2 regions of the Butyricicoccus sp. OF27-2pH9A genome follow, and region 2 is predicted to be linked to the other one. Evidence: predicted binding sites of a transcription regulator. Region 2 holds the regulator's gene; the other holds the start of a gene.
The links. The regulator LexA, encoded in region 2, represses DNA repair genes until DNA is damaged. The targets are predictions, from matches to a motif close to CNAACANNTGTTNG.

Region 1 (16,350 bases), on a different contig from region 2:
GAATCGAACGCGGACTTTCGCAGCACACGGTCGTAGGACTGCATCAGCGGGATGAACGTGCCGTGCGTGACGGGATGCTTATTGTCGTCCTTGTCCACTGCGTCCGGGAATTTGAGGTCAGCGTCGTTGAGCATGGAGTAAATGTCATCCGGGCTGGCGGCCATTTCGCCTGCAGCGGCGAGGATTGCCTCCTCCTTGTCGGACAGCACATGCTCTCGGCGGCGGCGAATGCGGTCGATATTCAGGCGGTACAGCTCCAGCTCGGGTACTTCAGCGTACAGACGGTTCATGTCCTCATCGCTGATGGCGAGCAGCTCAGGGGTCTCAAACGCGGCGGAAGACTGAATTTCGACCGCGAAGCGCGTCACCTGGCTGACCATCTCCTGATAGGCGGCGACGCGGGTGTCCTCATCGCTGCGGCGCTGGGCGTAGTGTACAAGCGCGTCAAATGCAAGGCTGATTTCATCATCCAGACGGAAAAAAGACAGCAGAACAGCGCCGCTTTCGGCCAGTCTGCCGCGGAATGCGGTGATGCGCGGAATGAACTCCTTGGCCTTCGCTAACGCGGCACGCCAGTCATCGTCGGTCGCAAACAGATCCTGAATCGCCCATTTGTCCTTTGCGGGCACATCTGCGCGGGCGGGAATTTTATTGTTTTCCATGGAAATACTTCCTTTCCGGTAGAGTTTTCTCCTCTTATTATGATACTCCAACCGCGGGATTCATGCAAGACCCTGTCGCAAAACTACCGTTTTGCCGACAAGAGGAACGGACCGTGGGCCGTTCCAGAGTCGTCCGAAAGTTCCTGTGCAGAAACTTTCTCCCTCTATAAGTCAAAAAAGTCAGGTACATGCCCTGACTTTTTTGAAATTTGCACAGCAAATTCTATTTCATGCGCGCTATCGCGCGAAAAGATTCGCTTGAGGATAGAAACCCTTGAATAAAAAATTATTCTTCCTCCGGCAGCGAACTGCCGTAGGTTTCGAGTGCGCGCTTGATATCATTCCATGCAAAACCGCGCCGCTGGAGTGTCGCAACGGCTTTTTCGACCTCTTTTCGATCGGAAACGTCACCGTGCAGGCGTTTTTCGAGCAGAGCCAGCATTTGCGCCTCATCCGGGGAGAAGGTCTGCATAGCCGCTTCTGCGGCGTCGCGGTCTATGCCGCGGCGGGTCAGCTCCTGTCGGATGCGTGCCGCGCCGTAGCCCTTGCGCGTGTAGCCGCGTACAACGCTTTCCGCGAAAAGCTCGTCATTGAGCATGCTGCGTTCGGTCAGCCACGCAAGCGCGTAATCGGCGGCTTCCTCATCATGACCCTTGGCAAGCAGCTTGTCGCGCAGCATTTTCGCACTCAGTGCCCGGTAAGACAGCTGTTTTGCCGCCATATCGAGGGCTGCGCGGTATTTATCCTCGCTCATTATTCTTCGTCGAGGTCGTCAAAATCGTCCGCGTCGATGGAGACTGCCTTGGAGGACGATGGACGCGGTGCCTTATCCGCAGGCTTTTCGGCCTTCTCGGTCGGCACAGCAGCGGAAGGACGTGCCGCATGGCTCTGCGCCAACTTGCTGCGCTCCTCGGCAACCTTTTCCATGATCTGCTTCTGTACGTCATCCGCGATGTCCGGATGATCCTTGAAATACTGCTTGGCAGCATCGCGGCCCTGACCCAGACGGGTATCGCCCATGGAGAACCACGCGCCGGATTTGCTGAGGATGCCGAATTCCACGCCGAGATCGACCAGCTCGCTCGTGCGGGAAATGCCTTCGCCGTACATAATATCGAACTCAGCCTGCTTGAACGGGGGAGCGACCTTGTTTTTTACAACCTTTACACGGGTGTGGCTGCCGATCAGTTCGGTGCCGTTTTTTAGATGCTCCACGCGGCGAACCTCCATGCGGACAGACGCATAGAACTTGAGCGCACGGCCGCCGGTGGTAACCTCCGGATTGCCGTAAATGACGCCGACCTTCTCACGCAGCTGGTTGATAAAGATGGCTACGCACTGGCTCTTGGCGATCGAGCCGGCCAGCTTGCGCATCGCCTGACTCATCATGCGGGCGTGCAGACCGACAAAGGAATCGCCCATTTCACCTTCGATTTCGGCGCGCGGTGTCAGCGCGGCAACCGAGTCGATAACCACGATGTCGATCGCGCCCGAGCGCACAAGCGCTTCCGCAATGTCCAGACCCTGCTCACCGGTGTCCGGCTGGGAGACCAGCAGGCTGTCAATGTCAACGCCGAGTGCCTTGGCGTAAACCGGGTCGAGCGCGTGCTCGGCATCGATAAACGCAGCCGTGCCGCCCAGCTTCTGTGCCTCTGCAACGCTGTGCAGCGCAACCGTGGTCTTACCGGAGGATTCCGGTCCGTAGATCTCAATGATTCGGCCGCGCGGCAGACCGCCGATGCCGAGTGCGAGATCCAGACCGATCGAGCCGGTCGGGATGTGTTCGATGTTCATGCCGGTGTTTTCACCCAGACGCATGACCGAGCCCTTGCCGAACTGCTTTTCGATCTGACCGAGCGCAGCGGCAAGTGCTTTCTTCTTATCAGCCGCAGGAGCGACCGGTTCCAACTGCTTTTTGGTAGCCATGATAGCATTTCCTCCTGAAAAAGTTACAAATATGCAAGCCGCAGAGCGGCGGTGTATTCGGATTCGATACACCCATTATAACAGGGTGCCGATTTGAATGCAATGATTTTATCGAAAATTTGTTCGATAAAATTTGATATAAAAAATCCTGCCTTTTCAGGCAGGATTTTCAACGGGTCTTATTTACCCTGTGCGTCGATATACGCCTTCGCATGCTGCTTAAGCTTGTCGAAGGTTTCCTCGCTCAGCACATGCTCGATGCGGCATGCATCCTCAGCGGCGGTCTCAGCGTCCACGCCGAGAGCGGTGAGGAACGCGGTGAGCACGGTGTGGCGCTCGTAAATGCTGGTGGCAATCTGCATGCCGGATTCGGTCAGTCCCAGCAGACCGTTCTGGTCGATGGAAACGTAACCGTTATCGCGCAGCAGGCCAACGGCACGGCTGATGCTCGGCTTGGAAAAGCCGGTGTAGTGCGCAACGTCGATCGAGCGCACCTGTCCATTTTTCTGCGTCAGAACCAGGATGGCTTCCAGGTAGTTTTCCGCGCTTTCCTGAATTTTCAATGCACGGACCTCCTTTTTCTAAGATACACTTTTCTGTAGGGCAGCACATGGGTTGGTCCTGCCGCGAAATTCTGTAATAGTATATCTATTTTATCATGACTTGCGTGTTTTTGCAATCTGCGTTGAACAAATTTCAAGCGGAAACAGCGGCTTGTGTTACGGCTGATCGGGCGGGAGCGGATTTTCCGGTGTATTCTGCGGCTCGTGCTGCGGTGCGGGAGCCGGCTGCTCGAACGGCTGCGGCTCGGGCATTTTGCGGTCAATGCTGCGCAGGGTGCGGTGCATGCTGAACAGCATCATAATAAATTCATAGCCGAGCCGTGCAGCAATATTTCCGACGATAAACAGCAGGATCGCCCAGAAAAAGTGGAAAAACAGCAGAATAACGCTGTAAACAGCCAGCGCAGCGACCGTCATGCAGTACAGGATTTTCAGCAGACCCTCGGTGTATGCGTGCCGGAAATTGAGAAAATCATGCAGCTTTGCTGCCGCGCCGTGGTAGTGATTCGGCTTGCGGACAAACAGCGTGTACAGCGCGATGCCGCCCGCAAGAATCAGTAAAAGTGCCAGAATCGGCAGAATCATTGAGAAAAGCGGTGTGTATGTATAGGTGTAAGCGTAATTCATGGTATGCACCTCTCCTTTGGAAATGGGTTGATACATTTTTAGTGTACCATATTCTGCGGGGTTGATAAAGAGAAAGTTGAATAATTGAGAATGGAGAATGCAGGTGAGGGGAAAATCGGTGTATTTATCAGGTAAGAATGGCGTTCTCTCAAACATCGGCAATCGTGTAATCGCAGGGACCGGTCAGTGACCGCCCGCATACCGTTAAATATTACGTTCATTTTCCATTCTCCATTCTCAATTTTTCATTTCAAACCGCCTACGACCATTGCAAATTTAATCAAAATGTTGTACTCTTGATGTACCACCGAACAGGAGAGATACCATGAAAATTTTGCACACTACACCCGCGCAGGACGGGTTTTATATGCCTGCGGAGTTTGCACCGCATGAGGGCTGCCTGATGATCTGGCCGGAACGCGCCGACAGCTGGCAGTACGGCGCCTATGCGGCCCGGAAAGCCTTTCTGCGTGTGATCGAGACGATTTCCGAAAGCGAAAGCATGACCGTGCTCTGCTCGGAAGGGCAGTATGACAACGCGCGTGCGCAGCTGCCCGACCGCGTTCGTCTGGTCGTGATGGAGACTGACGATGCGTGGGCGCGTGACGTTGGCCCGACCTTTGTTATCAACGGCAGGGGAGAGCGCCGCGGCATCGACTGGGGGTTTAACGCGTGGGGCGGCGATGTGGACGGCCTGTATCCCTCGTGGGAGAAGGACAACCGTGTGGCGCGCAAGTTCTGCGACCTGCTGAACAACGACGTATACGACAAACGCGATTTCATTTGCGAGGGTGGCTCCATCCACTCGGACGGCGAGGGCACCGCGCTCGTCACCGAAGCCTGCCTGCTGAGCGCGGGACGCAATCCCGATCTCACAAAGACTCAAATTGAGCAGGTTTTGTGCGATTATCTGGGCGTTTCCAAGGTGATCTGGCTGCCGCGCGGTATTTACAACGACGAGACCAACGAGCACGTTGACAACGTATGTGCTTTCACGGCTCCGGGCGAGGTTGTGCTCGCGTGGACGGACGACGAGACCGACCCGCAGTATGCGCTCTCCAAGGCCAGTCTGGATGCACTGGAAGCTGCGACCGATGCCAAGGGACGCAGGATCAGAGTGCACAAGTTGCCGCTGCCCAAGCCGGTGACCATCACCGCAGAGGAGTGCGACGGCCTTGACCTGTGCGACGGCGAGCCGACCCGCACCCCGGGAGAGCGTCTGGCGGCAAGCTACGTCAACTTCTACATTGCGAACGAGGCTGTTGTCATGCCCGCCTTCGGTGACCCGATGGATGAAAAGGCGCAGGCTATCCTGCAGGAGCTTTTCCCGACCCGCAAGGTAGTTGCGATTGCTGCCCGCGATATTCTGATTGGCGGCGGCAATATCCACTGCGTGACCCAGCAAATCCCGAAAGTGTAAAAATAGAGGACGAACCAAGCGGTTCGTCCTTTATTTTGCTGTTTTTACTTGAGCAGGCCGTTATCGGTGAAATAGTCGATCTTCATCGCGTGACGGACTCGATCGAGCGTGCCCTGAGCGGTCTCAGCGGCGATTTCGCTGCCCTTCTTGAGAATCTCGTAGACTTCAGGCAGGCGACCCTCCCACTGCGCACGGCGCTCACGCATGGGCGACAGCAGAGACTGCATGACGTTGTTCAGGAACTTCTTTACCTTCACATCGCCGAGTCCGCCGCGCTGGTAGTGCGCTTTCAGCTCGTCAAGGTTCTGGTAGTCCGGCAGGAATTCTGCGAAGTGCTCCGGCTGGCAGAACGCATCCAGATAGGTGAACACGGAATTGCCCTCCAGCTTGCCGGGATCCTGCACGCGGATGTGGTCCGGATCGGTGTACATGGACATGATCTTCTCACGAACGACCTCCTCCGGATCCGCAAGGTAGATGCAGTTGCCGAGCGACTTGCTCATCTTCGCCTTGCCGTCTGTGCCGGGCAAACGCATGCAGGCATTATTGGACGGAAGAACAATCTGCGGCATCGTCAGCGTTTCGCCGTAAACCGTGTTGAACTTGTGCACGATTTCACGGCACTGCTCGAGCATCGGCTCCTGGTCCTCGCCGACCGGAACAGCCGTAGCGTTGAATGCGGTGATGTCGGCTGCCTGACTGATCGGATAGCAGAAAAAACCGACCGGAATGCTGGCTTCAAAGTTGCGCATCTGAATCTCTGCCTTAACGGTAGGGTTGCGCTGTACACGGGACACCGTGACAAGATTCATGTAGTAGAACGTCAGCTCGGTCAGTTGCGGCACCATGGACTGGATGAAGATGTTCGACTTTTCCGGGTCAATGCCGACCGCAAGATAGTCCAGCGCGACCTTCATAATGTTCTGGCGCACGCGCTCCGGGTGCTCGGCGTTGTCGGTCAGCGCCTGTGCGTCCGCAATCATGATGTAAATTTCGTCATATTTTCTGGAATTCTGCAGCTTCACGCGCTCGGCCAGTGAGCCGACGTAGTGGCCGACATGCAGGTTGCCGGTCGGGCGGTCGCCCGTGAGAATGATCTGTTTCATATCGTAAACGCCCCTTAAAATTCGTTTTTCAGACAGGTTTTCCAGTTTTCGGGCAGTTCCACGTTGGAGGAAATCCACATGGCGAACATGCCGTTGAGCATCGTCCAGTAGCGCAGAAGCCGCCATCGTGTCTCATCCTGCGGAATGCCTTGCTTTTCCGCGATAGCGACAGCCACACGGCGGAAAACGGAAAACGGCGGGTAGTTGCCCTCGATCGGCTCAAGCGAGAACGTCAGCTTCTGGGATGCGTTGCGGAAATACGCGCTGAAATACGTCGGGTTGCGCATGTAAAAATCCAGATAGGCGGTGCCGAGCTGCTCCATGGTCTGCGGCAGGCTTTCGTCCAGACCGCTGAGCGTCAGCTCGAGTGTGCGCGTCAGCTCCTGCATGACGTAGGCACGGCAGGCGTCGATCAGGCGCTCCTTGCTGTCAAAGTGGCGGTAGATGGCGTTGTGACTCACGCCGCACTGCGTTGCCAGCCGCCGGAGAGAAAGATTTTCGAGGCCGTCCTGCGAGATCAGCGTGACCGCTTCCTCCAGCAGCTTGCTTTTCAGATTTCCGTGATGATACTGATCGGCCATTTTCTCACCTCGTTGTTTGTTGTAATGGGTTTATTATAGTCCTTGATGTTGTCGGTGTCAACATTAAAATGTCACAACGATAATCAATCGCATTTGCGAAAAATGCGTATAAAATGACGAATTGCACTATCAGGGTGAGAATTTATCGTTGCGGTGCAGGACAGGATGTTGATGATGTACACACTGTTTTGCGGCAAAAAAACACCGATACTCTCCGGAAAAACGGAGAATATCGGTGTTTGCAGCTGCGGTTTAGTAGATTACGACAGTCGAACCGATCGGTACGTTGTTGTAAATCCAGTTGATGTCGTTGTGCTTCATGCGTACACAGCCGTGCGAAACCGGATAGCCGCTGCTGAAGTCGTATTCGGTATCGGTGCCGGGATAGCACAGGCGGGAGTGGAACGCGTAGCCGGTGCCCGGGTAGAAGCCTACAACCGGACGAACTGTGTAAGTACCGGTGGTCCAGCCTGCCTTCAGCTTGTAGCTGACGGTGGTCACGCCGACCGGAGTCGGGGTGGAGGAAGCGCCGGTGCCGACGATAAAGCTCTTGGTCAGCTTCCAGTTGCCCTTGGAGCCGGTGAATACGTTTACATGCTGGTATGCGCGGTTGATCCAGACCAGATAATTGGTGTTGCTGGAGTAGCCCTTGGCGTTGATCCAGACCTCCTTGGTGGTCTTGGAGTAATCGTTGTTGGCCGCGTAGGACGTGGTGTAGTTGCCGCGGTAAACCGAGGATACCTGCTTGAGGATGGCGGCAGCATCGCGCTGTGCATACCACTCGGCAGAGTAATTCTCGATCGGAACGGTCTTCTGGGCGTAAACCTGCTCGGTCTCGCCGGTGGACGGGTTGTTGTAGAGCAGCTTAAAGCCAATCGCCGTGCTGGTCTTCATATTCTTGGTGAAGGTGAAAGTGCTGGTGTGGCTGGAGGTCTTGCCGTTGGTCAGCTCGAAGCTGTTGTTCGTGCAGCCCTTGATCGCGGAGCCGTCCTGATACCAGATTGCAGTACAGGTAACGCCTTCCTTTACGCCGGAGAAGCTGACCTTGGCAGTCAGCGAGCCGCCGGCCTTAACCTTATCCGGAACGGTCATCGTGATCTGAACGCCATCCAGACCGGGATCGATGTTGTCGATCGTGTGGTCGGCCTTAGCCGTTACCGTGCAGCCGACCATGCGGGTGTCTACGGTGCCGATCTTGCCGGTGCCGTCAACCGTGGTGTTCTTGCCGGCCAGAACCATCGTGCCGACCGTGCCGGACAGCGTGATGCGGTTGCCGGAGCCGCGCAGTACGGAAACGGTATCCGCGTCGCCCTTGAGCAGGATGGTGTTGTTGCTGCCGGTAATGGTGATGGCATCCGAGGTCATGCCTTCGAGCACGATCGTGCGGCCGGAAGCGGTGATCTCGATGTTGGAGACTGCGCCGCTGTAGCCAACGGAGCCGCCTTTGCCTGCGATAACGAGCGTGTTTACGGACGAAGTGTTGTCCATCTTAACATCCGCCGTGCCTGCCGGGTCAACAGCAAGCGTGGAAATGCTGGTCTGCTTGGTAGCATTCAGTACAGCGCGCTCCTCGCCCTTGAGGACGATGCGGTGCGAGCTGCTGACGGAATCGAGCGAAATCTCATTCGTGGGAGCGGCAAAGATCCAGTCGCCGTCTGCGACAGCGCCGGTCAGAGTGATGCTCGGATTGGTGAGTACGGTGCCGCCGGCCAGCTTGGTCGGTGCGCTGTCTGCGTTGGTGGCAGCGGCAATGCGCACAATCATGGTGACGAACTGTGCACGGGTCAGCTTGTTCGACGGAGACAGCTTGGTAGCAGAGGTACCGTTTACAACGCCCTTGCTGATCAGAGCGGCAGCTGCCTGCTTCTGCTCGGTGGTCATGGAGGAGGTGTCGGTGAAGCTGCTCAGCTCATCGGCAGCGGTCTCTGCGCGGTCGTATGCGAACGCACGAGCCATCAGCACGAAAGCCTCAGCACGGGTAGCTGCAGTGTCAAAGTTGCGGTTGTCGTTTGCGGTAATCAGGCCGAGGTGGATGGCCTTGCCCAGATCCGCGCTGTACCATGCGGACTGCTGGCTGGCAGCCAGACCGGATACACTGTCGGCCTGCGCTGCGCCAAGTGCGCGGTTGAGGATAACGATAGCTTCGGAACGCTTGACCGAGTTGTTCGGCATAATTTTGCCGTTGATGCCCTTCAGAAGACCCAGCTCAACACCCTTGCGCAGCGAAGCGGCAGCCCAGTGGCCGTCGATGTCCGGGAAATCCGTGGTCGCCGGATCGGAAGGTGTGGTCGGGTCAGTCGGAGTCGTGGGTTCGGTGGGAGTGGTCGGAGTCGTCGGCTCGGTGGTCGTCGGAACGGCGGTCTGCTCCAGTGCAAACGGGAGCGGATCGAGCATTAGATACTGCGGCATGTACTTGGATGCACCGGCACGCAGCGGATCGGAATCGCCGCCGATCACCAGCTTGCTGTCGGAGAAGCTGTCGTCCACCAGCATGCGGAAGGTGGTGGTGCCCCAGTGGAAGATGAGCCACTGCGCCTTGCCAGCGTCGTTCTTGCTGTCCGCAAGGTATGCCTTTACCTTGTTGTGGGCCTCGGTCAGCTTGGTCTTGCCGGAGTCGGTCAGGTCGATCTCAACGGCTTCTGCGCCGTTCTCGGTGGTTGCCTTGGCAGAGGCAAAATCTGCACGGTCAAACTGCCACTCATGGTTCAGAAAGTCGGTTACACTGCACAGACGGCGGTCGCCCAGACGAGCGGCCCAGTAAGCGGCAGTGCTGCCGGTAGCTGTTTTCGGAATGGAAACGGTGATCACATCGCCGGAAACGGCGGCAGACGCGCCGGTCAGACCCTCAAGCTGCATGCGCTGCGAGATGGTCTTCTGCGCTGCTGCCAGATCGGTCTGGAGAGCAGTGCTGTCGTACGCGCTGCCGGTGATCGGCTTGAGTGCAAACATCAGCGCGTTTGCAGCCGTGGTTGTCGCCGAATCATTTACGGCAAAAGCAGTGGTGAACAGCATCATGGCGGCCAGCAGACCGCTGAAAATGCGTTTTGTCAACTTCAAAATACTATCCCCTTTTTGACAGTTGCAGAATGCGGACATTCTGCCTTACTTTATTACCTATATTTTACGTTCCGGACCAGAGCTTGTCAAGATGAGTAAGGTTTCAGTTCCGAAACATTTCGCTGCCCGCTGGGGGCGGCGTACCCACGCCGAGAGGGCAAGAGGGTAAGCAAGCGTCCCTCGCTTCGCAAGCGGCAATCCCAATGCCGGGAGCAGCTATCCACGCTTTACAATCTGAATACAGCATGTTATACTATAAAATAAGCATAAAAACGACCCTTTTTCAAAGGAGGAAATCACTCATGCTTTGCAAAAACTGCGGCAAGGAGCTGCCAATCGCCGGCAAATTCTGCCCCTTCTGCGGCGCAGCTGTCGAGCAGACCGGTGTCAACGACGAAACCGCTGTATTTACCACCCTGCCGGATGATATGAAGGACCCTGTCGAGACCGGTCCGATTGACACCAGCGCGTTTGACGCGGCTATGCGGGATGAAAAGCAGCAGCTTCCGGTGGACGACACGGTTGCCGATCCGCTGGCAGACACCAATCCCAATATCCCGAATCCGAACATTCCCACGCAGGATACCATGCGTCCGATCGACACGCCGCCGGTCCGCCGTGCTGCGGGCATGCCCGAGCGCCGCACGACCTACTACAACGGCGAGGCTGATCCGAAGGACCGCGTTTACAAAAAGCCGTCCAAGGGAAAACGCGGCCTGATCATTGCGCTGGTGGTCATCATCGTGGCGGCTTTGATCGGCGGCGGTGTGTGGTATTTTGCAAATTCGCACAAGACCGACGAAAACCTCATCATGGCCGAAAAGTACATGGATCACGGTGACTTCGACAAGGCGCTTACGTATTACCAGAAGGCGCAGGAGGAGGCTAAGGATCCGGCTGCTCTGGATGCGACCATTCAGCTGATCAAGGACTATCAGTCCGCTGAGGATTATGTAGGAAACGGCCAGTACACCGAGGCCATTGCGGCGCTCAAGCAGCTGCAGAACCGTGTCACCGACCCGGATTCCGCGATGTACAAGGCCATCGAGGATTTGCTCGATAAGGCGCAGTCTGCTCAGTCGGACGATCAGTTCAATTCCGATCTGGACGAGGCACAGAGCTATCTGGACGATAAAAAGTACGATGCCGCCAGCGGCAAGTTGGATTCTCTGGCAAATGATGATTCGCTGACCGCTGACCAGAAAAAGCAGGTCAAGGAGCTGCAGAAGCAGCTTTCCGATGCACAGCAGCAGGAAAAGCAGCAGGAAGAGAACAGCCAGAAAAAGGCCGAGCAGCGCGATGCATTCAGCAAAAAGATGGATGAGCTGGAAAGTGACGATCTGAAAATTTCGTCGGCAGCCAACCAGGAGGATGAGCTGGCCATGACCGCAAGCTCGTTTGAGCAATGGGATAACCTGTTGGGTGAGATGTACGACTACCTTGCGACCGTGCTCAACGCCGATCAGTACGCTTCCGAGGAGGCAAGCTACAAGCAGTGGGTGCAGGAGCGGGATTCCGGTGCGGAAAATGCCGCAAAGGAGACCGAGGATGACACCGCAAAGCAGCTTGCATCCTACAGCTTTAAGCAGAGCTACACCAAAACACGCTGCTATAAGCTGCTCGATCTGATGAACTGAACACAGGAATAACGAAAAAAGGACGCATCAGGCGTCCTTTTTGTTTGCCGCAAACGAGAAACAAGGGTGCAAAAAAAGCGCCGCTTTCTTGCGAAAACGACGCTTTGCGTATCCTTGATTATAAAAAACGAATTGCTTACTCTGCGGTGTAGGGCAGAAGAGCAATGTGACGTGCACGCTTGATAGCCTCGGTCAGCTGACGCTGATGAGCAGCGCAGGTACCGGTCATGCGGCGGGGCAGGATCTTGCCGCGCTCGGACATGTACTTCTTCAGCTTGCCGGCATCTTTATAGTCAACGTGTGCAACCTTATCTACGCAGAATGCGCATACCTTGCGACGGCGACGGCCGCGCTGCGGGCGCTCTGCACGCTCCGGACGGGGAGTAAATTCCTTCTTGGTTTCTTCCATGATCACGTAACCTCCTTCAGTTTAGAATGGGACATCGCCGTCGTCATCAGCAAGCTCCTGAAAATCCGAATCTCCTGCAGGGAGATCGAAAGCCGGAGCAACCTGGGACGCGGCAGGCTCGGGCCGCATCTGCGATCCGTTGTCATAGCCGCCAAAACCGCCCTGATTGCCTGCATTGTAGGCATCGCGGGATTTCTTCGTTTCACCGAAGGAAACCTCGTCGCAATTTACTTCGATTGCAGTGCGGTTGTTGCCGTTCTGATCCTGCCAGCGGCGGGACTGGATACGGCCGACTACGATTGCCATAGAACCCTTCGTGAACCACTGTGCAACGAACTCTGCCTGACGGCCCCATGCGACACAGTCGATGAAGTCGGTCTGGCGTTCGCCGTTCTGATCCTTGCGACCACGGTCGATCGCAAGCGAGAACGAGCACACAGCCATGTTGGACTGGGTATGGCGCAATTCGGGATCGCGGGTCAAACGACCCATCAGAATCGCCTTATTGAGCATTGGTGTTCACCGCCTTAGTCGTCCAGGCAGACGATGATGGAACGCATGATGCCGTCCGTGATCTTGTAGATACGGTCCAGCTCAGCCGGGAAATCGGGCTTGGACTCAAAACGAACCAGCGTGTAAACGCCCTCCGTCTGATCCTCGATCGGGTACGCCAGACGGCGCTTGCCCCAGTCCTCGACCTCTACGTTCGTGCCGTTCGCCTCAACGAGAGACTTGAACTTGTCCACAACAGCGGTAGCCGCTGCCTCTTCCAGCTTGGGGTTAACGATGAAGATAGTCTCGTACTTGCCAGAAATCTTTGCCATATTCTTAGCACCTCCTTTTGGACTTTTGGCCCACATCCTTTGATGTGAGCAAGGATACTATATCATTATAACGGATACACGGAGAATGTCAAGAAAAATTTCAAAAAAATATTGACGAACTTTCAAAAGCATGATATACTGAAAACACTGTGAACGAGGCAAAGATTCGTCGCAGGACGCATAAGTGCTTGTGTGGCTCAGTTGGTAGAGCAGCGCATTCGTAATGCGCAGGTCGCCGGTTCGAGTCCGGCCACAAGCTCCAAAACCCTTCCGATTTTCGGAAGGGTTTTTGCTTTATCCGGATATTGGCGTCTGCTTTCTATATAATGGGATAGCGGTATGCCAAAACTTATTATTGACATATGCCAAAAACGTGATAGACTATAAGTAATGTTATTGGCATATGCCATAAATGATTCGGAGGAAATGGTTATGAAGATCGCAGTTACCTATGAAAACGGAGAGGTTTTCCAGCATTTTGGCCACACGGAGCAGTTTAAGCTGTACGAGGTATCCGGCGGTAAGCTGCTGCATGCGCAGGTGGTGGATACGAACGGCAGCGGTCACGGTGCGCTGGCCGGCCTGCTGGCACAGCTTGGTGTGGATACGCTGATCTGCGGCGGCATTGGCGGCGGCGCACAGGCAGCGCTTGCGGAGGCCAATATCCGTCTGATCGGCGGCGTGCAGGGCAATGCAGATGAGGCAGTACAGGCTTTCCTGAACGGTACGCTGGCGTTTGATCCCAATGTGCACTGCACGCACCATGATCACGGCGAAGGCCATTCCTGCGGCAGCCACGGCTGCGGCGGTCACTGTCACGAATAATTCATGTCGAGACCAAGAAAGTGCCGCAGAATCTGCGGTCTGCCGACGTTCAGCGAGTTTTCCCCGCAGGAAAGTACGACAGAGTGCGTGCAAATGACGCTGGATGAATATGAAGCCATCCGTCTGCTGGATCTGGAAAATCTGCAGCAGGAGCAGGCAGCCGCGCAGATGGGCGTGGCCCGCACAACGGTGCAGCTGATCTACAACAACGCCCGCCGCAAGCTGGCGGATTGCCTTGTAAACGGCAAACGACTGGTGATCGAGGGCGGCGATGTTGCGCTGTGCGAGCGTCATGCACAGTGTCCCGGACGCGGACATTGCTGCCGCAGCGGCTGTCCGAAACATCTCGAATAGGTGCAGAAAACGAAAAAACCGTTGCTTTTTGCAACGGTTTTTTCGTTATTCTTCGTGATCGAGTACATAGCGGTACAGCGCGTTTTTCTTTACGCCGGTTTCGGCGGAAACCGCCTTGACCGCGTCCTTCTGGGTCTGGCCCTGTTCCACGCGGCGGCGGACTGCCTTGGCGGCAGAGGCAAGACGGTCCGCCTCGTCCTGCTCGGTCTCCGGCTCGTCCGGCGCACCCTCGAGGATGAGCACGAACTCGCCGCGCGGCGCATTGGCGTCAAAGTATGCAACCGCCGCATCGAGCGTCATGCGGAGCGTCTGCTCATGCAGCTTGGTCAGCTCGCGCGAGAGCGACAGTCGGCGGTCGCCGCCGAAGGCGTCGCGCAGGTCACGCAGCGTTGCACACAGCTTGTGCGGTGCTTCGTAGAAGATCATCGTGCGTTTTTCGCCCTGCAGTGCGTCCAAATGCTCTCTGCGGGCCTTTTTGTTGACCGACAGGAAGCCTTCAAAGCACCAGCGTCCGGTCGGCAGACCGGATGCCGCCAGCGCGCAGACCGCCGCGCAGCAGCCCGGAATCGGGATAACGGGCACATCGTGCTCGGCGCACAGCGCGACCAGATCCTCACCCGGATCGGAAACCGCAGGCGTGCCCGCATCGGTTACGAGCGCACAGGTCTCACCGGCGAGCAGCTTCTCCAAAACCGCTTCACCGCGTGCGCGGCGGTTGTGTTCGTAGTACGAGATCATCGGCTTTTTGGGCAATTCGCAGGCGTTAAGCAGCTTTTGCGTCACGCGGGTATCCTCTGCCGCGATGAAATCCACTGTGCTGAGCACCTCGCGTGCCCGCGGCGATAAATCACTCAGGTTGCCGATCGGCGTTGCGACTAAGTATAATGTAGACAATTCAATCCCTCCGGAATTTCTTAAATGGAGAATAGAGAATGGATAATTGAGAATGGGAAATGAAGGTGCGGCTAAATCATCGCGCATTGCGCGTATCAGCGCAGCGCGGACGGGACTCACGCAAGGATAGCGCTAATTCTCAATTCCGTAAATACGGAAATATTCATCACTCTCAACGATCAGTGGCGGCTCAACAACAAGTCCTTCCGCGCTGCCGCCTTTTCGGCACTCGACCATGACGACGCTTGGCGCCGCCTGCACGCTCTGGTGTACGAACCGCATTCTTTTCGGCACGAGCCGCACGCGCGAGAGCGCTTCGAGCAGCACCCACAGCCGCTCCGGCCGGAATACGAACGTGGCTTTACCGCCGGTATGCAGCACGAACGAGGCCGCAACCGCCAGTTCCTCGACCGAACAGGTGGCATCCTGGCGAGCGGTGCGCTTTTCGGCGGTCGGCGCATTCGCGCCCGCGTTGCGGTCGAAATACGGCGGGTTGCAGATGACGTAATCCATACTGCCGTGCGGCAGCAGCGTACGCATCTGCCGGAGGTCGCCTTGCAGAGCGGTTACGTTTTCCAGCTCGTTTGCCGCGATGGACTGCCGGAACAGGTCGAGCGGGCCGTCCTGCAGTTCCAGTCCGGTGATCTTGAGATCCGGACGCCATACGAGCAGCGCCAGTGCGCCTGTGCCGCAGCCGAGGTCGAGCAGTTTGGCATTGCGTCTCGGCTTGGCGAACGCGCTGAGCAGCACGCTGTCCTGACCGAGCTTAAAAAAACGGTCGTCCTGTAATAATTGCAGTCCGTTAGGGAGTATTTCGGTGCTTTGCGCCATGATTTCTCTCTCCTTAATAGTCTTTCTCGACCGCCGCCTGCAATACCTGCGACGCAACCGTGCCCGCAACGGACGAACCGCCGCCGCCGTTCTCGACGAGAACGATGAAGGCATACGGCGTAGCTTCATCGCGCAGGAAGCCGGTGAACCATGCGTTCGGCGACTTATCCGCGCCGACCTCGGCGGTGCCCGACTTGGCACAGATATCCATGCCCGGGAAACGGTCCTGACCGTAGGTTTCGATGACGTTGTTGTGCATCATATCCGCGATGGTACCGGCGGTCTTTTCATCGATCAGCTGCGCCGACTTGTGCGGATAGTAAATGCCGGTCGGCAGACCGTAATCTGTGGTAGATTTTTCGATCAGACGCGGCACGGCAGCCTTGCCGCCGTTGGCGATCGCGCCCATATACTGGAGCATGTTGATCGGACACAGGGTATCCTGACCCTGACCGACACCCGACCACGCCAGCTGATTGTCATTGCCCGAGAAATCAAACTTGCCGACCGAGGACTGGATGCCGTCCACCTTGATGGACTTGGTCAGTCCTGCCGCATCCGCGTATTTCTGCATGGTTTCGCCGCCGAGTTCGACGGCCAGCTGACCGAACACACCGTTGCACGAGTTGGCGAG
Region 2 (16,350 bases):
AGGGCGTTCAGCAGAAGATTGAATGGGGCAGCCAGATTCGCTCCTACGTTTTCATGCCGTATACGCTCGCCAAGGATACGCGTACCGGCTTTGAAAATGCCAATATCAACGCTGTAATGGATGGCGATATTGACGGTTTTATCAACGCATACCTGTCTGCACTCGCCACCGGCGTGTGGGAAGGCAGCAAGGGCGGTAATATGTAATTTACCGCACTTCGCGTTACCGCCGTACCCACGGCGGTGGGCACAAGGATGGACACCAAGGTTTCCACCCTTGTGAATCCCGTTTCCTTTATTTCTTAGTCTGGCGCAGACCAGAGACCGGCGACCGCTTCGAAAAAGAGGAACGACAGAGGATTTTTCCTCTCATAAGGACGGACCTACTTCGGGTCCGTCCTTTTCTTTTACCTATTCGCAGTTCGGTTACCTTACTGCTACACATACGGTTCAGTCTACGCTGAGTGCGGCATAACAGTGCCGCACGATTCGTTAGCGCGTTATAACAGACAGCACCCGCGAAGATAAATTGTGCCAAACAGACAGATTCGCAGGTGCCTTCTGGTATAACGTGCCCAAAAATTGCGCGACACGGTTATGTCGCGCCTGCGTAGATGAAACCGTATGCGTAGCAGTACGCTATCTGACACTGCGAATAGGTCGAGACATGGGCGCACACTGTGCTCCCCTACGGTAGAAAAAATCCTCTGCCGTTCCCCCACAGTCTCAGCTCTCTGGCAGGCAGACGCTAAGAGGAAACGGGGAGATTCACAAGAGGGGTGGAAACCTTGGTGTCCATCCCTCTTGTGCGCCCGCGCGGCGTCAGCGCACGTTCCCGCGCTCCGCAGAGCGCAACTCCCCCGCTTGATATAAGCAAAAAACTCCCCGCCCGTTAGGAACGAACACGCTCACGCAGTTCGTTCTCCCCGCACAGTCGGTGCTGAAAAGGTTCCACCCGGAAAATCCCGCTTGCTGAAATTACCATTTTGACAAATCCCGCGCATTCCGCGTGATACAATAACACTCCGCGGCACCGGCATGGAGTCATCTAATTATCCACAAGTCTGTGGATAAATCCGTGCAAAATCACGCCGCAACGGAGGAGTTTTTACGCAGACAGCAGTTTTCACCGCAGCGGCTAAAATAAACGCGCTTCCGCTGCGATTTTACCCGTTGCGCAACAATATCGCGCTGTGCACGCTTGGTGCGGACGAACGGCCGCTGACCGGTCACGACGAAGTCACCTCGGTGGACCGCAGTCTGGTGCTGAGCAGCACCGCCGTCCATCTCGGTGAGCACGGCAGCATCCACGACCTCGCTGAAAGCGAAATCTACCGCTGGGCCAACGTGCGCGGCTACGTTGCACTGCACCGCACCCAGCCCATCTATCTGAGCGAGAACCGCTGCATGATGCACCTGCGGCTGACCGGCGTGCGGCTCGGCATGGAGCAGGTGGTAGTCTACACCTGGCTTTCCGGCGGCATGGCGCGTGTAGACCGCCTGTGGCATCCCCTGTCCGAACGGGAAAACGACCCATCCGACGCCGTGTTTGCCGCTACAGCCGCCGCTTTAACGGCTTTATAATATCAGCAATTTGCTTATTCACAAAAAATTTATTTATATTCTGTCCACTTTATGCTATAATACTATCGTATATGTAACAAATGGGGCTATTGCGCCCTTTTGAAAGGCTGAAGAAAAGTAATGGCTAATTTTTTGACCAAAATTTTCGGCACGCACTCGTCGCACGAGCTGAAAAAGATCTACCCCATTGCGGATAAAGTGGACGCACTCGAAGAGCAGTTCAAAAAGCTGACCGACGACGAGCTGCGCGCCAAGACAGACGAATTCAAGCAGCGCTACCAGAACGGCGAAACGCTCGACCAGCTTTTGCCGGAGGCATTTGCCACCTGCCGTGAAGCCGCATGGCGCGTACTCGGTATGCGTCATTACCGTGTACAGGTCATCGGCGGTATCGTCCTGCATCAGGGCCGTATCGCAGAGATGAAGACCGGTGAAGGCAAGACCCTTGTGGCTACCCTTCCCGCTTATCTGAACGCACTGACCGGCAAGGGCGTACACATTGTCACCGTCAATGACTACCTCGCCAAGCGAGACAGTGAGTGGATGGGCAAGGTATACCGCTTCCTCGGTCTCAAGGTTGGCCTTGTCATTCACGAGGTCCCGCCGCAGGCCCGCAAGGCGATGTACGCCGCTGACATTACCTACGGCACGAACAACGAGTTCGGTTTCGACTACCTGCGCGACAACATGGCGATCTACAAAAATGCAATGGTTCAGCGTGACCATGCGTTCGCCATCGTCGATGAGGTTGACTCCATCCTGATTGATGAGGCGCGTACCCCGCTGATCATCTCCGGTCAGGGCGAGAAGTCCTCTCAGCTGTACGAGATTGCTGACCGCTTTGCCGCTCAGCTTTCCTGCCTGCGCGTCAAGGAAGTGGATGCCAAGGAGGAGCAGGACGACATCGATGCCGATTACATCGTCGATGAAAAGGCAAAGACCGCGACGCTGACCCCCCACGGTCAGAAGCGCGCCGAGGCTTACTTTAAGGTAGAAAACCTGTCCGATCCCGCGAATACCACGCTGCAGCACCACATCAATCAGGCCATCAAGGCACGCGGCGTTATGCAGCGCGACGTAGATTACGTTGTCCGTGACGGTCAGGTCATCATTGTTGATGAGTTTACCGGCCGTCTGATGTTCGGCCGCCGCTACAACGAGGGTCTGCATCAGGCGATCGAGGCCAAGGAAGGCGTAAAGGTCGAGCACGAGAGCAAGACGCTGGCAACCATCACCTTCCAGAACTACTTCCGTCTGTACGGCAAGCTGTCCGGCATGACCGGTACCGCACTGACCGAGGAGGAGGAGTTCCGCCACACCTATCAGTTGGACGTTATCGAAATCCCGACCAACAAGCCGATTGCCCGTAAGGACAATCCGGATGCGGTTTACAAGAACGAACGCGGCAAGATCATGGCGACCATTGCCCGCATTGAGCAGTGCCACGCAAAGGGTCAGCCGATTCTGGTCGGCACGGTTTCCATCGAAAAGTCCGAGGAACTGAGCAAGATCCTGAAGGCTAAGGGCATCAAGCATACCGTCCTGAACGCAAAGTATCACGAGCGCGAGGCGGAGATCGTTGCACAGGCCGGCAAGCCGGGCGCAGTTACCATTGCGACCAACATGGCAGGCCGTGGTACCGATATCATGCTCGGCGGCAACGCCGAGACCATGGCGCTGGATGAAATTAAGAAGTATCTCCGTCACGAGGTCGAGGACCGTGTGCAGAAGGGCGAGATGGACGAGCGCGTTGCGCACGACTACATCGACCACATGATCTACGAGGCAAACGGCCATGCCGACACCGACGATCAGGAGGTTCTGGCTATCCGTGCCAAGTTTGAGGAGCTGTACAGCAAATTCAAGACCGAGACCGACGCGGCAGCCGAAAAGGTTCGTGCGGCAGGCGGTCTGTATATCCTCGGCACCGAGCGTCATGAATCCCGCCGAATCGACAACCAGCTGCGCGGCCGTGCCGGTCGTCAGGGCGACCCCGGCGAATCCAGCTTCTACATTTCGCTGGAGGATGACCTCATGCGTCTGTTCGGCTCCGAGCGTATCCAGAACATGATGGACACCCTCGGCATTGCCGATGATGAGCCGATCGATCAGAAGATTCTGTCCGGCGCGATCGAAAATGCTCAGAAGAAGATCGAATCCCGCAACTTCGGCGTTCGTAAGCACGTCCTTGAGTATGACGATGTGCTGAACACCCAGCGTCAGACCATCTACGCACAGCGTCTGCAGGTGCTCGAGGGCAAGGACGTTAAGGACAACATCGTCAAGATGATCGACGAGACCATCGCCCATGCGGTTCATGCCGCCATCGGCGAGCATAACCTGATTTCGACCGAGATGGTTGAACAGGCGCGCCGTCCGTTCATCGGCGTATTCCTGCGTCCGGAGGACTGCACCTTCACGCCCGAGGAGTGCGACGACCTGACCGCTGACCAGCTGACCAACATTCTGGCAGATCAGGCGCATAAGGTTTATGACGCTAAGGAGCAGGCCCTTGGCTCGCCCATCATGCGTGAGCTGGAGCGCGTTGTACTGCTCAAGAACGTAGACAGCAAGTGGATGGACCACATCGACGCTATGACCGAGCTGCGCAACGGCATCGGCCTGCGTGCATACGGTCAGTACGATCCGGTGGTCGAGTATAAGCGCGAGGGCTTTGATATGTTCGACGCGATGATCGATTCCATCCGCGAGGATACCGTCCGCATGATCTTCCTTGCACAGGTTCGCACCCGTGAGGAACCCAAGCGTGAGCAGGTAGCCAAGGAGACCGGCGCAGCAGGCGCAACCGACGGTTCTGTCAAGGCAGAGCCCAAGCGTGCCGGCAAGAAGCCGGGCCCAAATGATCCGTGCCCGTGCGGCAGCGGCAAGAAGTATAAGAAATGCTGCTACCTCAAGCCGGACGACCCGTATAAATAACTGTCGAGAAACCGGACTTTATTGACAGACTGAAACAGGAGAGAACCGAGGTTCTCTCCTGTTTTTATTTAATTGAACGCTTCATCATTTTGTTCGGCGAACATACGCTGCACACGGTCGAGCAGGATGGGATAGCCGGCGAGTGTTGGGTCGGCGGCCAGCAGCGCTTCCGCTTCCTCGCGGGCGTTCTGCATGAGCGCAAGGTCAGCCGCCAAATCCGCAACGTGCAGTGCGGGCAGGCCGTGCTGCCGCTGACCGAAAAAGTCACCCGGACCGCGCTGCGCGAGGTCTGCGCGTGCGACCTCGAAGCCGTCGCCGGTTTTGCACAGGATGCGCAGGCGCTCCCGCGCGACCTGTCCCTTATCCGCGCCGAAGAACACGCAGTACGACTGCCGTGTACCGCGGCCGACACGTCCGCGCAGCTGATGCAGCTGCGACAGACCGAACCGGTCTGCGTCCTCGACCACCATTAGATTGGCGTTCGGCACGTCCACACCGACCTCGATAACCGTCGTTGCAACCAGAATATCGTATTTCTGCGCTGCAAAATTGCGCATAATCTGATCTTTTTCCGCGTTTTTCATCCGTCCGTGCAGTACAGCCACGCGCCGGTGCGGAAGCAGCTTCTGCAGGTCTTTTGCATGCTGTTCCGCACTTTTCAGCTTGGTTTCTGCATTTTCGCTGTCCTCGATGAGTGGACACACGACGTAAGCCTGCCCACCGAGACCGACCTGCTTGTCGATGAAGGCAGTAATACGTTTGCGCATGTTTTCGCCCACGGCGTAGGTCTCAACCGGACTTCTTCCGGGCGGGATCTCGTCCAGCACGGATACATCCAGATCGCCGTACATAATGAGTGCGAGCGTGCGCGGAATCGGCGTAGCCGACATGACGAGCACATGCGGCGAGCCGCCTTTCGCGGACAGCGCGGCACGCTGCGCCACACCGAACCGGTGCTGCTCATCCGCGATAACGGCACCCAGCCGGTGGAACTGCACACCCTGCTGAATGAGCGCGTGCGTGCCCACGACCACCTGCGCCGCACCGGTCTCAATGGCGGCCAGTGCCGCACGTTTCTGCGCGGCAGTCATCGAGCCGGTGAGCAGCGTGCACGAGATGCCCAGCTCATCCAGCATGGGTGCAAGCGTTTCCGCGTGCTGCGCGGCGAGGATTTCGGTCGGCGCCATGAAAGCCGCCTGCCAGCCGTTCTGCGCGGCCAGCGCACACAATCCGGCCGCTACCACTGTCTTGCCTGAGCCGACATCACCCTGCACCAGCCGATTCATAGGCCGTCCGGAGGCGCAGTCTGCCGCAATCTCCATAATCGCACGCCGCTGTGCACCGGTCGGCGTAAACGGCAGGGCTTCAAAGAACGAATCCAATCCATTTGAGGTGAAAACAATGCCGGAATCCGCCTTTCGACGCTCCTTCAGCTGCTGCAGGCCGCAGCAGAGCAAAAACAGCTCCTCGAATACCATGCGTCGGCGCGCCTGCGCCACATCGTCCTTGGTTTTCGGTCGGTGAATGGCAGAAAGCGCATCTACTGCATCCGGCAGGCGGTATTTCGCCCGCAAAAGTTCGGGCAGCGGATCCGGCCATTCACCGGTCAGCGTGTCGAGAGCGGCAGCGGTTACACGCTCAAGATCGCGCTGGGTCAGTCCCGCCGTCAACGGATAGACCGGCACAATGCGTCCCGGGTGGTCAGCGTCCGGTGCGACCTTCTCCGACTGCGGGGAAACCATTGTGCGGCCGCGCCCGAATCCTTGCACCTTGCCGTAGAACACATACTCCTGTCCCACGCGCAGCTGTGCCGCAGCATACGGATTGTTGAAGTAGGTGACGTTCAGCGTGCCGGTTTCATCGTAAATCATACACTTGACCAACGTCAGGCCCTTGCGGATACGGTTGACCTTGGGTTCGGTGCCGACCACCGCGCGCACGGCGTACTTGTCCTCCATGTCGATTTCCGCAATCGGCGTGATGTGGGTGCGGTCCTCATAGTCGCGCGGGTAGGTCTCGAGCGCGTCACGCAGCGTGCGTATATGCAGTTTTTCGAGCAGCTTCGCCTTTTTCGGGCCGATGCCCCTGACGAACTGGATGCTGTCATCAACCGATGGCATGTGGACTCTCCTTTTGGAATTTCGATTTACAAAGCACCCGCTTTACGGGACGCGCGAACCGCTCAGGCGGTTCGCCCATTCTGGGCGGCACCCTTTTTCTGCACCAATTGACCGAGGCGCACGAACCGCGCAGGCGGTTCGCCCTAACGGGCGGAGCGTTTTTCGCTGAACCTCAGCGAAGGAGCTGCGCTCTGCGGAGCGCGGGAGACTGCCGCGTCCGCGGCGGGGACAAAAAGGAAGGGACACCTGCGGTTTCCCTTCCTCTTTGGACTCCTACCTTTCCCTTATTTGATAGCCTGACGCAGACCAGAGACCGGCGACAGCTTCGAAAATAAGAGTACGACAGAGGATTTTTTCTTCCGTATATTTCTCAACCTGTTCGCAGTGTCAGATACCATTCTGCTGCACAGATCGGCTATTTCCAGCAGGCGCGGCATTACAGTGCCGCACAATTCGATAGCGCGTTGCTACAGACAGTTTCTGCGAAGATAAATTGTACCAAACACCTAATCCGTAGGTGCCGTGCGGTACAACGTGTTAAAGAGTTGCGCAACACGGTCATGTTGCGCCTACGGAGATGAACCCACATGTGTAGCAGAACGGTATCTGACACTACGAACAGGTTGCAAAAGACACGGTAGAAAAAATCCTCTGCCGTTCCCTTTTTTCGGAGCGGTCACATGTCGGCAATCTTCGCCAGATCCTCCAAGGGAAAGGGGTGATTCACAAGAGGGTGGAAACCGCAGGTGTCTACCCTCTTGTGCGCCCGCGCGGCGTCAGCGCACGTCCCCGCCGCAGGGCGCGGCGAAGTCCCCGCTTGATTTCAAGCGAAAAACCTCCCGCCCGTTAGGGGCGAACACGCCTGCGGCAGTTCGCGTCCCCCCGCTCAGCCGGTACTGAAAAAGGCTGCTCTTAATACTCGCGGTAAACCGCCTTCACCACGCCTAAAATCTGGCACCCGGTGCCATTGATCGGCGGATACGCCGGATTCTCCGGCATGAGCCATACACCGTCCGGCGTAATGTTGAGCGTCTTGCAGGTGGCCTCATCCTCGAGCAGCGCGATCACAATATCGCCGTTGCGCGCCTGCACATCCTGCCGGATAATGACCAGATCATCATCCATAATTCCCACGCCGATCATCGAATCGCCGCGAATACGCAGCGCGTAATACTCGCCGCCGCCCGCTGCCGGCTCGAACGGCACATAGCCGATATGCTCCTCCACCGCGAGGATCGGCATACCGGCGGTGACGCGGCCCAGAATCGGCACGCGCGGCACCATGGAAGGGCCGCTGACCGGCGTCAGCGCACGCGATTTATGCTCATTCGGCTCCAGATAACCAGCCTCCTGCAGCTTTTTCAGGTGCGCATGCACGGTGGACGGCGACCGCAGTCCCATCTCTGCACCAATCTCACGCACCGAAGGCGGATAGCCGTGTTCAAGGGAATAACTGCTTATATAATCCAGTATCTGCTGTTGTTTGGCGGAAATCTTCTTCATTTTCGGCACTCCTCGCTGTTTCCGTCGGAACATACGTTCGTAATTTTATCCTTATTATACCGCAATCCGCTGCAATAAGCAAACATTTGTTTGCATTAACCTGCACGAATTTTCCGCGTTAATCGACACTATCCTTTATTTTATCCATTTTTCTGCCGCCGTGTTGAAAAATAACGCAGTTTCATCACCGCATTGCTTGTATTTTACATGATTTTGTTATATCATATAAACAGCAAAAGTATTGATTATTGCGGGGCAGACGCATTCTGCCTTAACTCGCAGGGAGGTTTTTATATGACCATCAAGACCGATCTCGGATATATCGACATTACCAACGAGGTGCTGGCCGGCATTGCCGGTTACGCAGCATCCTCCTGCTTCGGTGTCAAAGGCATGACCATCCGCTCCATGTCGGACGGACTGGCGCACCTGCTCGGACTGGAAAACCAGTCGCGCGGCGTAAAGGTCACCGAGGCTGTGGACGGCGGTGTCAACATCGACCTACACATTGCAGTCGAGCACGGCGTGAATATTGCCACCGTCTGCCGCTCTATCATCGGCGAGGTACGCTATCATGTTGAGCGCCTGACCGGTGTGGACGTAAAGAACGTCGATATCTATGTAGAGAGCATCAAGGCGGACTGACACCTATAGGGGACTTCGCAAGTCCCCTATATACGGAAGTCAGTTCCGTAGAAACTGACTTCCGATACCCGAACGACGCGCCCCAAGGGCGCTGAGTCGGAGTAACAAAACCCACGCTCATGTCGCGGGTTTTGTTGCGGCATAACGCCGCTGTTTGAATACCGCGGTACAACCGCGGACGTCTGCGGACGGAACCAATGACTCGGATTGCCCTAAGGAAATCCCGTCATGCGGTTACGGTTTGCAAGCAAACCGAAATCTTATTACGCGCAACTGCGCGGTTACTTTTAGGAGAGTTAGATAAATGGCAGATCAGAAAATCAACGGTGCGCTGTACCGGTCCATGGTGATCGAGGGCGCACTCGCCATTGCAGAAAAGAAGGAACAGGCAAACGAACTGAACGTATTCCCGGTACCGGACGGCGATACCGGCACGAATATGTCCATGACGATGGGTTCCGCAATGGCTGAGATGGAAAAGCTCGCCGCGCCGACCCTCGCCAAAGCGGCGGACGCGACCGCTTCCGCGCTGCTGCGCGGCGCGCGCGGCAACTCGGGTGTTATCCTGTCGCTGCTGTTCCGCGGCATGGCGAAAAAGCTGCGCGAGACTGACGAGGCCGACGGCCGCACACTCGCGCTTGCGCTGCGCGAGGGCGTAGACACCGCCTACAAGGCGGTTATGAAGCCCGCTGAGGGCACCATCCTGACCGTATCGCGCGTTGCGGCACAGCACGCAGTCGAGCTGTGTCAGGCCGAGCCGACGCTCACTGCAGAGCAGGTTCTGGCAGCGATCATCGAGCAGGGCCACACCGCACTTGAGGAAACCGTTCATCAGAATCCGGTGCTCGAAAAGGCAGGCGTGGTTGACGCCGGCGGCTTCGGCTTTATCACCATCTTCGAGGGCATGCTGGACGCGCTGCGCGGCATCCACAAGGAACGTGCTGTTGCGGCAGAGCCGACCAAGTCCACCGCAGACTTCGCTGCGATCAACGACGAGGACATCACCTTCACCTACTGCACCGAGTTCATCGCATCCCGCAAGGACAAGGCACGCAATGTTGCCCGTCTGCGCTCTATCCTGAACGAGATCGGCGATTCGCTGGTTGTTGTCGAGGATGATGATATCGTCAAGGTACACGTTCACACCGACCAGCCAAACAAGGCGCTCGAGGAGGGTCTGAAATTCGGTCCGCTGCTGACCGTTAAGATCGAAAACATGCGCGAGCAGCACACCGCCAAGGTAATTGAGGGCACGGCAGACGCGCCCAAGGAGCGCGTGATCGTTCCGGCAGAGAAGAAGTTTGGCTTTGTAGCCGTTGCTGCCGGTGAGGGTCTCAAAACCCTGTTTACCGACCTCGGCGCGGACGTTGTCGTACAGGGCGGACAGACCATGAACCCGTCCACCGACGATATTCTGCACGCTGTCGATGCCGTTCCGGCAGAGATCGTTTTCGTGCTGCCGAACAACAAGAACATCATCATGGCTGCCGAGCAGGCGGTTCATCTCTCCGAGGAGAAAAAGGTGATCGTCGTGCCGACCAAGACCATCCCGCAGGGCATTTCGGCTATGCTGGCAGTCGATCCGGAAGCCGAGCAGGACAGCGAGCTGGCGCTTGCTATGCTGGACGCGGCAAAGCACGTCCGCAGCGGTCAGGTGACGTATGCGGCCCGCGACAGCGAGTTTGACGGCAAGAAGATCAAGCAGGGTGAGTATCTGTCGCTGTGCGAGGGTAAGCTGTGCGCCAACGGCAAGGAAACCTCGGTCATCAAGAAGCTGGCGCGCGAGATGGTCTCCGACGACAGCGCGTTTGCAACCATTATCTTCGGCGAAGGCGTTACCGAGGAGCAGGCCGCTGAGGTCGAGAACCTGCTGCACAAGGAAAATAAGGAGATGGAGATCAACGTCATCGACGGCGGTCAGCCGGTTTACTACTACATCATTTCGGTAGAGTAAACCGTCCGGAAAGCATAAAAAAGCATCGAGAGAAGCTCTCTCGATGCTTTTTTCGTTAGGTTTTACTGAATAAACTCTGCCGCCATGCCGAACATCGCCTGTGCATCCAGACCGGTGTCGAAGCCGCTGATGAGGTACGTTACGCCGTCCTGCTCCCAGAGTACGGACTGGAACATTTTATCCTCCACCTCGTCCGAGCCGTAGCTGATAACGAGTTCGCCGTTCTTCTCCTGCTGCTTTTCCTCGTCGGACTTCTCGTAGTCGGGCGGTACGAAGCGGTAGTGCGCATCGCGGTAGGTCAGCGTAACGCCGTTTACCTCGGTGGTCGTTGCCGGTACCGGATTGTCCTGCTCGTCCTCGGTGAACACGGTGTAGCTCTTATGTGCGGACAGATTCAGCTCCGCGCCATCCTTCGTGTAGGTCGCGTCCACCTCGCTGACTTTTTCGGTCTCGCCCATGTCGTTCTGTGCGGTGGTATCCACATCAAAGCCGTAGCTGAACGTATACTCGCCAATCTTGTCCGGCAGCGTGAGCGCTACACCTGCATCAGCCAGATGCGCCTGCGTGCTCGACAGATCCAGCCGCTGGTCAGACCAGCCCTCACTGAAAATGCCGCCCATGCCGCCGGCGGCGAATGCGCCGGTCACCGCAATCGCAGCGACAGCGGCAACCGCCACAAAGCGTTTGCTCCACAGATGACGCTTGCGTGCCGGTGCATTGTTCAGTGCGAATTTGACGCGCGCCTGCATCGAATCCGGTGCATGCAGCTCATCTGCACACTGATGCAGCATTTCCTTGATTTCACGTTCCATTTTGATTTCATCCATGATTTGCAGCCTCCTTCGGCTTCCGTTCTTCGGTCAGCGCCTGCCGCAGATGACGGCGAGCGGAAAAAAGGCGGGATTTCACCGTTCCCTCGGTCACGCCGGTCGCCTGCGCGATCTCGCGCACCGAGCAATCATCGAAGTAATACAGCACCACGGTCACGCGGCGTTTTTCGTCCAGCGTGTCGAGTGCGGCATACAGGCGGCGCTGCTCATCCGTCCGCAGCACGGCGGACAGTGCGCTTTCACTCTCGCCTGCGTCAAAAAACTCTGAGACCGGCGTTTCCCGTTTGGCTTTGCGGCAGTACTTCCATGCCGCGCGGGAAAGCGTTTTGAGCAGCCACGGCCGGAATTTGCTGCCGTCCCGCAGCGATTTGATGGACTGCGCACAGGTGACAAAGGCCTCCTGCGCCAGATCCTCGCCGTCCGTCCTGCTGCCGGTGATCAGGCACGCAAGGCGGTATGCATCGTCCTTGTAGCGCTCGTACAGCTCGTCGAACGCCTGCATATCGCCGTGCTGCATGCGGCTGACAAGCTCTTTATCGTTCATAACTTTCTATCCTTTCCTTGGGTGCGTCTGTATATAAGAGCAGCCAGTTTGGATTCGGTTCATTTTATTTTCAGTGAAATCCGCGTCCTTCGACGCACCCGAGTATAAGAGCCGCGAAGCGGCGGGCCGGTTCATTTTTATTTAACGGACACTTTGTACAGTTTTGACGGTTGCGTTTAACGTGGATGTATTCTATACTTAATTTATAAAATCTGGATTGTGCCGCTGTATCGTGTGGTCGCTTGCGAAGCGAACCTAACTCGCCTGCCCGGCGAGGGCACAAGAAGGAGACAACCTGCGGTTTTCTCCTTCTTGTGAATCTTCCTCTTTCCCTTAGAGGGCACGGCGAAAATCGGAGAGACGAGACCGCTCCGAAAAGGGGAACGGCAGAGGATTTTTTCTTCCGTAGGGGAGCACAGTGTGCTCCCATTCCCCTGCCTATACGCAGTGCCAGATACTCTGCTGCTACACAGGCGGTTCAATCTCCGCAGGCGCGACATACCCGTGTCGCGCAACCCTTTGGCGCGTTGTAACGGAAGGCACCTGCGAATTTAGGTATTCGCTACAATTTATCTCCGCAGGCCCTGTCTATCATAACACGCTAACGAATTGTGCGGCACTGTTATCCCCCAGGGGACCTTCTCTTGCCCTACGGACAATTCACCTTGTGCCGCACCCAGCGTAGATTTAACCGCATGTGTAGCAGTAATCTATCCGACACTGCGAATATGCGGATACATGGACGTGCAAAGCGCGTCCTACGGTAGAAAAGATCCTCTGCCGTTCTCTATAGTCTCAGTTCACTAATTTTCGCCGTGCTATCCCCAAGGGAAACGGGAGTCCCAAGAGGGTAGAAACCGTAGGTGTCTACCCTTTTGGTTTCCCCGGCGCAACCGCCGCAGTTCTTTCACTTCGCAAGCGACCATCCCTCGTTAGGGGAAAAGAAAGGAAGTGCTTCCATGAATCAGCACCAATTCTTCACAGGAGAAATTTTCGACGCCTACCGCTGGTTTGGCGCTCACATAGAGCAAAACGCTGTCGTTTTCCGTACCTTTGCGCCCAATGCCAGCCGCATTACGCTGACCGGCGCGTGCAACGGCTGGACCGAGACCGATCTGGTACAGGACGGCCGCAGCGGCTTCTGGTCGGTCTCTGTGCCGGACGCCCGCGCAGGCCAGTTTTACAAATACCGCATCTACGGCCCGGACGGCTCTGTCACCGAGCACTGCGATCCCTACGGCTTTGCCATGGAGCTGCGGCCTGCCTGCTGCTCGATTATCACCGACCTTGACGAGTACCGCTTCACAGACGAGGCGTGGATGGCTGACCGCACGGCTTCGCCGGACGCACCGCTGAGCATCTACGAGATGCACCTCGGCTCGTGGATGCGCAATCCGGATGACGCAAACGGCTGGTACACCTACGATGAAATCGCCCGCCGACTGATTCCCTATCTGCAGGAAAACGGCTACACGCATGTGGAGTTTCTGCCGCTGTCCGAGCACCCGTTTGACGGCTCCTGGGGCTACCAGAACACCGGATTTTTTGCCCCGACCTCGCGCTACGGCACGCCGGCGCAGCTGAAACTGCTGATTGACAAGCTGCATCATGCCGGTATCGGTGCGATCATGGATTTTGTACCGGTACACTTTGCCGTGGACTCCTACGGTCTGGCGAAATACGACGGCACGCACCTGTACGAGTACCCGCACAGCGCGGTCGGTGAAAGTGAATGGGGCAGCTACAATTTCATTCATTCCAGACGGGAAGTACGCTGTTTTCTGCAGTCTGCAGCCGATTACTGGCTCACTGAGTTTCATTTTGACGGTCTGCGCATGGATGCGGTCTCGCGCCTGATCTACTGGCAGGGCGATCCCGCGCGCGGCATCAACGGCGACACGCTCGACTTCCTTAAAAATATGAACCGCGGTCTGAAAGCCCGCCATCCCTCGGCTCTCCTCATCGCTGAGGACTCGACTGCCTATCCCGGTGTCACCCGTCCGGTGGACGAGGGCGGCTTGGGCTTCGACTACAAGTGGGATCTCGGCTGGATGCACGACACGCTCGAGTTCTGCCAGACCCAGCCGGATCTGCGTCCGCGCGACCATGGCAAGCTGCTCTGGTCGATGCACTATTTTTCCAACGAGCACTACCTGCTGCCGCTCTCGCATGACGAGGTTGTGCACGGCAAGGCGGCAATCGTGCAGAAAATGTGGGGCGCGGACGAATGCGACAAGTATGCGCAGGCGCGCGTGATGTATCTGTATATGTTTACACATCCGGGTAAAAAACTGAATTTCATGGGCAACGAGCTGGGTCAGCTATACGAATGGAGCGAAGCCGGTACGCTGGACTGGGCACTGGCAGAACGTCCGTTCCACCGTTTTTTCCACAGCCTGTGCAAAGCTTATGTGGAGAATCCCGCGCTGCACGCAGATTATGCGCCGGATAATTTCCGGTGGGCGGAAAATCATGCGGATGCACCCTGCGTATTCGGCATGGAGCGCCGTGCAAACGGAGAAACGCTGCTCGCCCTGTGCAATTTTGCGGACAGCGAACAGAAATTCACCGCTTCCCTGCCGAAATTTACGATTCTGCTTGACAGCAATGCCGCGGAGTTCGGCGGCACCGGAGAGACGCTTGCCGTCTCCCGCAAGGATAGTCTGTGTACGGTTGCGCTGCCGCGATACAGTGCGGTTCTGCTCAAGCTGTAAAATCGAAAAGCAGCCGAAAAGGATTTCTTTTCCGCTGCCGTATGCAATTACTAACTGCTAATTTCTCATTGCGAATCAAAAAGCGCTCTGCTAAAAACAGAGCGCTTTTCCTATTTATTCGACCGAAATCGGCTTTACCATCTGATAATGCAGTCCGTTCTCATCGCGGTACTCGCCGCGCTGCAGAAAACCGAATTTATGATAAAAACCTTGTGCACGCATGTTTTTCTCGGCAACACGAGCACACAGCTCGCGCTTGCCGAGCGCACGGTACACGCTGATGGCCTGACCGAGAATCTGTCCACTCAGACCGCAGCCGCGGTAGTCACCGGCAATGCAGAAGCCACCGACCAGACCAATCTCCGGCTGCTCCTCCCACCAGGTTTTCAGGTAAACGAGTGCGGCTTCTTCCCCGCTTTCCAAACAGCCGAAGGTGCACGCCCGCGGCGAAACCTTCTGTGCCCGCTCTACATCGCGGATGAGCGCATCCGGATCGAGGTTTGCATCCGTACCGTAGGCATTCTTGTGCAGCTCGCGCATGAATCCCACGAGTTTATCCACATCCTGTGGATTCTTTGGGTCAGCGCGGCGGAACCAGATCTGCGGCGACGCCGGAATGCCCTTGGTATTCGTCCATCCAATGGACGCAAACGTGGAGTATTCCTGCGGCAAATGCGAGGCATCATTCTCGTAAACCATGTCGATATTGCCGTTTTCGTCAAATTCCAGCTTGGCAACACAGGTGTTGTCACCCCAGCCGATTTCGCCCATCTGTTCGGGTGCAAAGCCGTGTGCAATCGTCAGCATGCCGCGAATCGCACTGCCGTGCGTCACTACTGCAACCTCTTTGCCCTCATTTTCACGCACAATCGCGCGCACGCCGTCCAGCATGCGCTGACCGGCCTGCATGACCGTCTCGCCGTGCGGCGGCGCTGCTTCCCACGGACGGGCACACCACAGCGCGTACTGCTCAGGCCATGTGTGCGGCAGCTCGGCCCACGGAATATCCTCCCAGTCTCCCATATCAATCTCGCGCAGCACCGGTCGGGTCTCCACCGAGAGATGGTGCGGCTCTGCCACAGCCTGCGCCGTTACGCGTGCGCGGAACAGATCGGACGAGTAAACCGCCGCGAGCGGCACATTCTCAAACCGCTTTGCCAGATACGGCAGCTGCTTGTACGCCCGCGTGGTCAGCAGCGCGTTGTACTGACCATGACACCGGCGGTATACATTGCCCTCTGCCTCAGCGTGACGGATGATGTAGACCGTGGTTCTCATCAGCCTACCTCAACCGCGCCGGACAGCTCGGTGACAGACTTCACGCCGTGTGCGTCCAGCCACTCGTTCAGCTCGGCAAGCGCCTTGACCGGAGCGGTCGGGTCGTTGAACATCACCGTACCCATGGCAACCGCGTCTGCGCCCGCAAGCATCATTTCGACAATATCACGTCCGGTTCGGATGCCGCCCATGCCGAGAATCGGCACGGAAACCGCCTTACGCACCTGATATACCATGCGAAC

Region 1: a site for LexA is predicted at 2,701-2,714, ahead of recA (recombinase RecA). Genes of this name have one in related genera too.

What each region holds. Positions count from the first base shown of each region.
Region 1 is NZ_JAQEXK010000011.1:88,960-105,309, reverse strand. Features, by position in the region: gene pepF (oligoendopeptidase F) at 1-662, opposite strand, end outside; gene PG722_RS09610 (regulatory protein RecX) at 949-1,416, opposite strand; gene recA (recombinase RecA) at 1,416-2,588, opposite strand; gene PG722_RS09600 (metal-dependent transcriptional regulator) at 2,768-3,151, opposite strand; gene PG722_RS09595 (hypothetical protein) at 3,308-3,778, opposite strand; gene aguA (agmatine deiminase) at 4,104-5,198, shown strand; gene trpS (tryptophan--tRNA ligase) at 5,243-6,304, opposite strand; gene PG722_RS09580 (TetR/AcrR family transcriptional regulator) at 6,319-6,885, opposite strand; gene PG722_RS09575 (L,D-transpeptidase family protein) at 7,138-9,942, opposite strand; gene PG722_RS09570 (lysozyme inhibitor LprI family protein) at 10,245-11,579, shown strand; gene rpsR (30S ribosomal protein S18) at 11,716-11,988, opposite strand; gene PG722_RS09560 (single-stranded DNA-binding protein) at 12,010-12,501, opposite strand; gene rpsF (30S ribosomal protein S6) at 12,516-12,812, opposite strand; tRNA gene PG722_RS09550 (tRNA-Thr) at 12,999-13,074, shown strand; gene PG722_RS09545 (NifB/NifX family molybdenum-iron cluster-binding protein) at 13,245-13,637, shown strand; gene PG722_RS09540 (DUF134 domain-containing protein) at 13,641-13,991, shown strand; gene rsmI (16S rRNA (cytidine(1402)-2'-O)-methyltransferase) at 14,037-14,885, opposite strand; gene PG722_RS09530 (tRNA1(Val) (adenine(37)-N6)-methyltransferase) at 15,018-15,716, opposite strand; gene PG722_RS09525 (penicillin-binding transpeptidase domain-containing protein) at 15,730-16,350, opposite strand, start outside.
Region 2 is NZ_JAQEXK010000002.1:1,605-17,954, reverse strand. Features, by position in the region: gene prfB (peptide chain release factor 2) at 1-206, shown strand, start outside; gene PG722_RS02155 (hypothetical protein) at 1,173-1,583, shown strand; gene secA (preprotein translocase subunit SecA) at 1,704-4,520, shown strand; partial or broken gene recG (ATP-dependent DNA helicase RecG) at 4,589-6,643, opposite strand; gene lexA (transcriptional repressor LexA) at 7,553-8,143, opposite strand; gene PG722_RS02135 (Asp23/Gls24 family envelope stress response protein) at 8,438-8,788, shown strand; gene PG722_RS02130 (DAK2 domain-containing protein) at 9,093-10,742, shown strand; gene PG722_RS02125 (hypothetical protein) at 10,805-11,569, opposite strand; gene PG722_RS02120 (RNA polymerase sigma factor) at 11,562-12,116, opposite strand; gene glgB (1,4-alpha-glucan branching protein GlgB) at 13,076-14,830, shown strand; gene PG722_RS02110 (bifunctional histidine phosphatase family protein/GNAT family N-acetyltransferase) at 14,945-16,108, opposite strand; gene PG722_RS02105 (dihydroorotate dehydrogenase) at 16,108-16,350, opposite strand, start outside.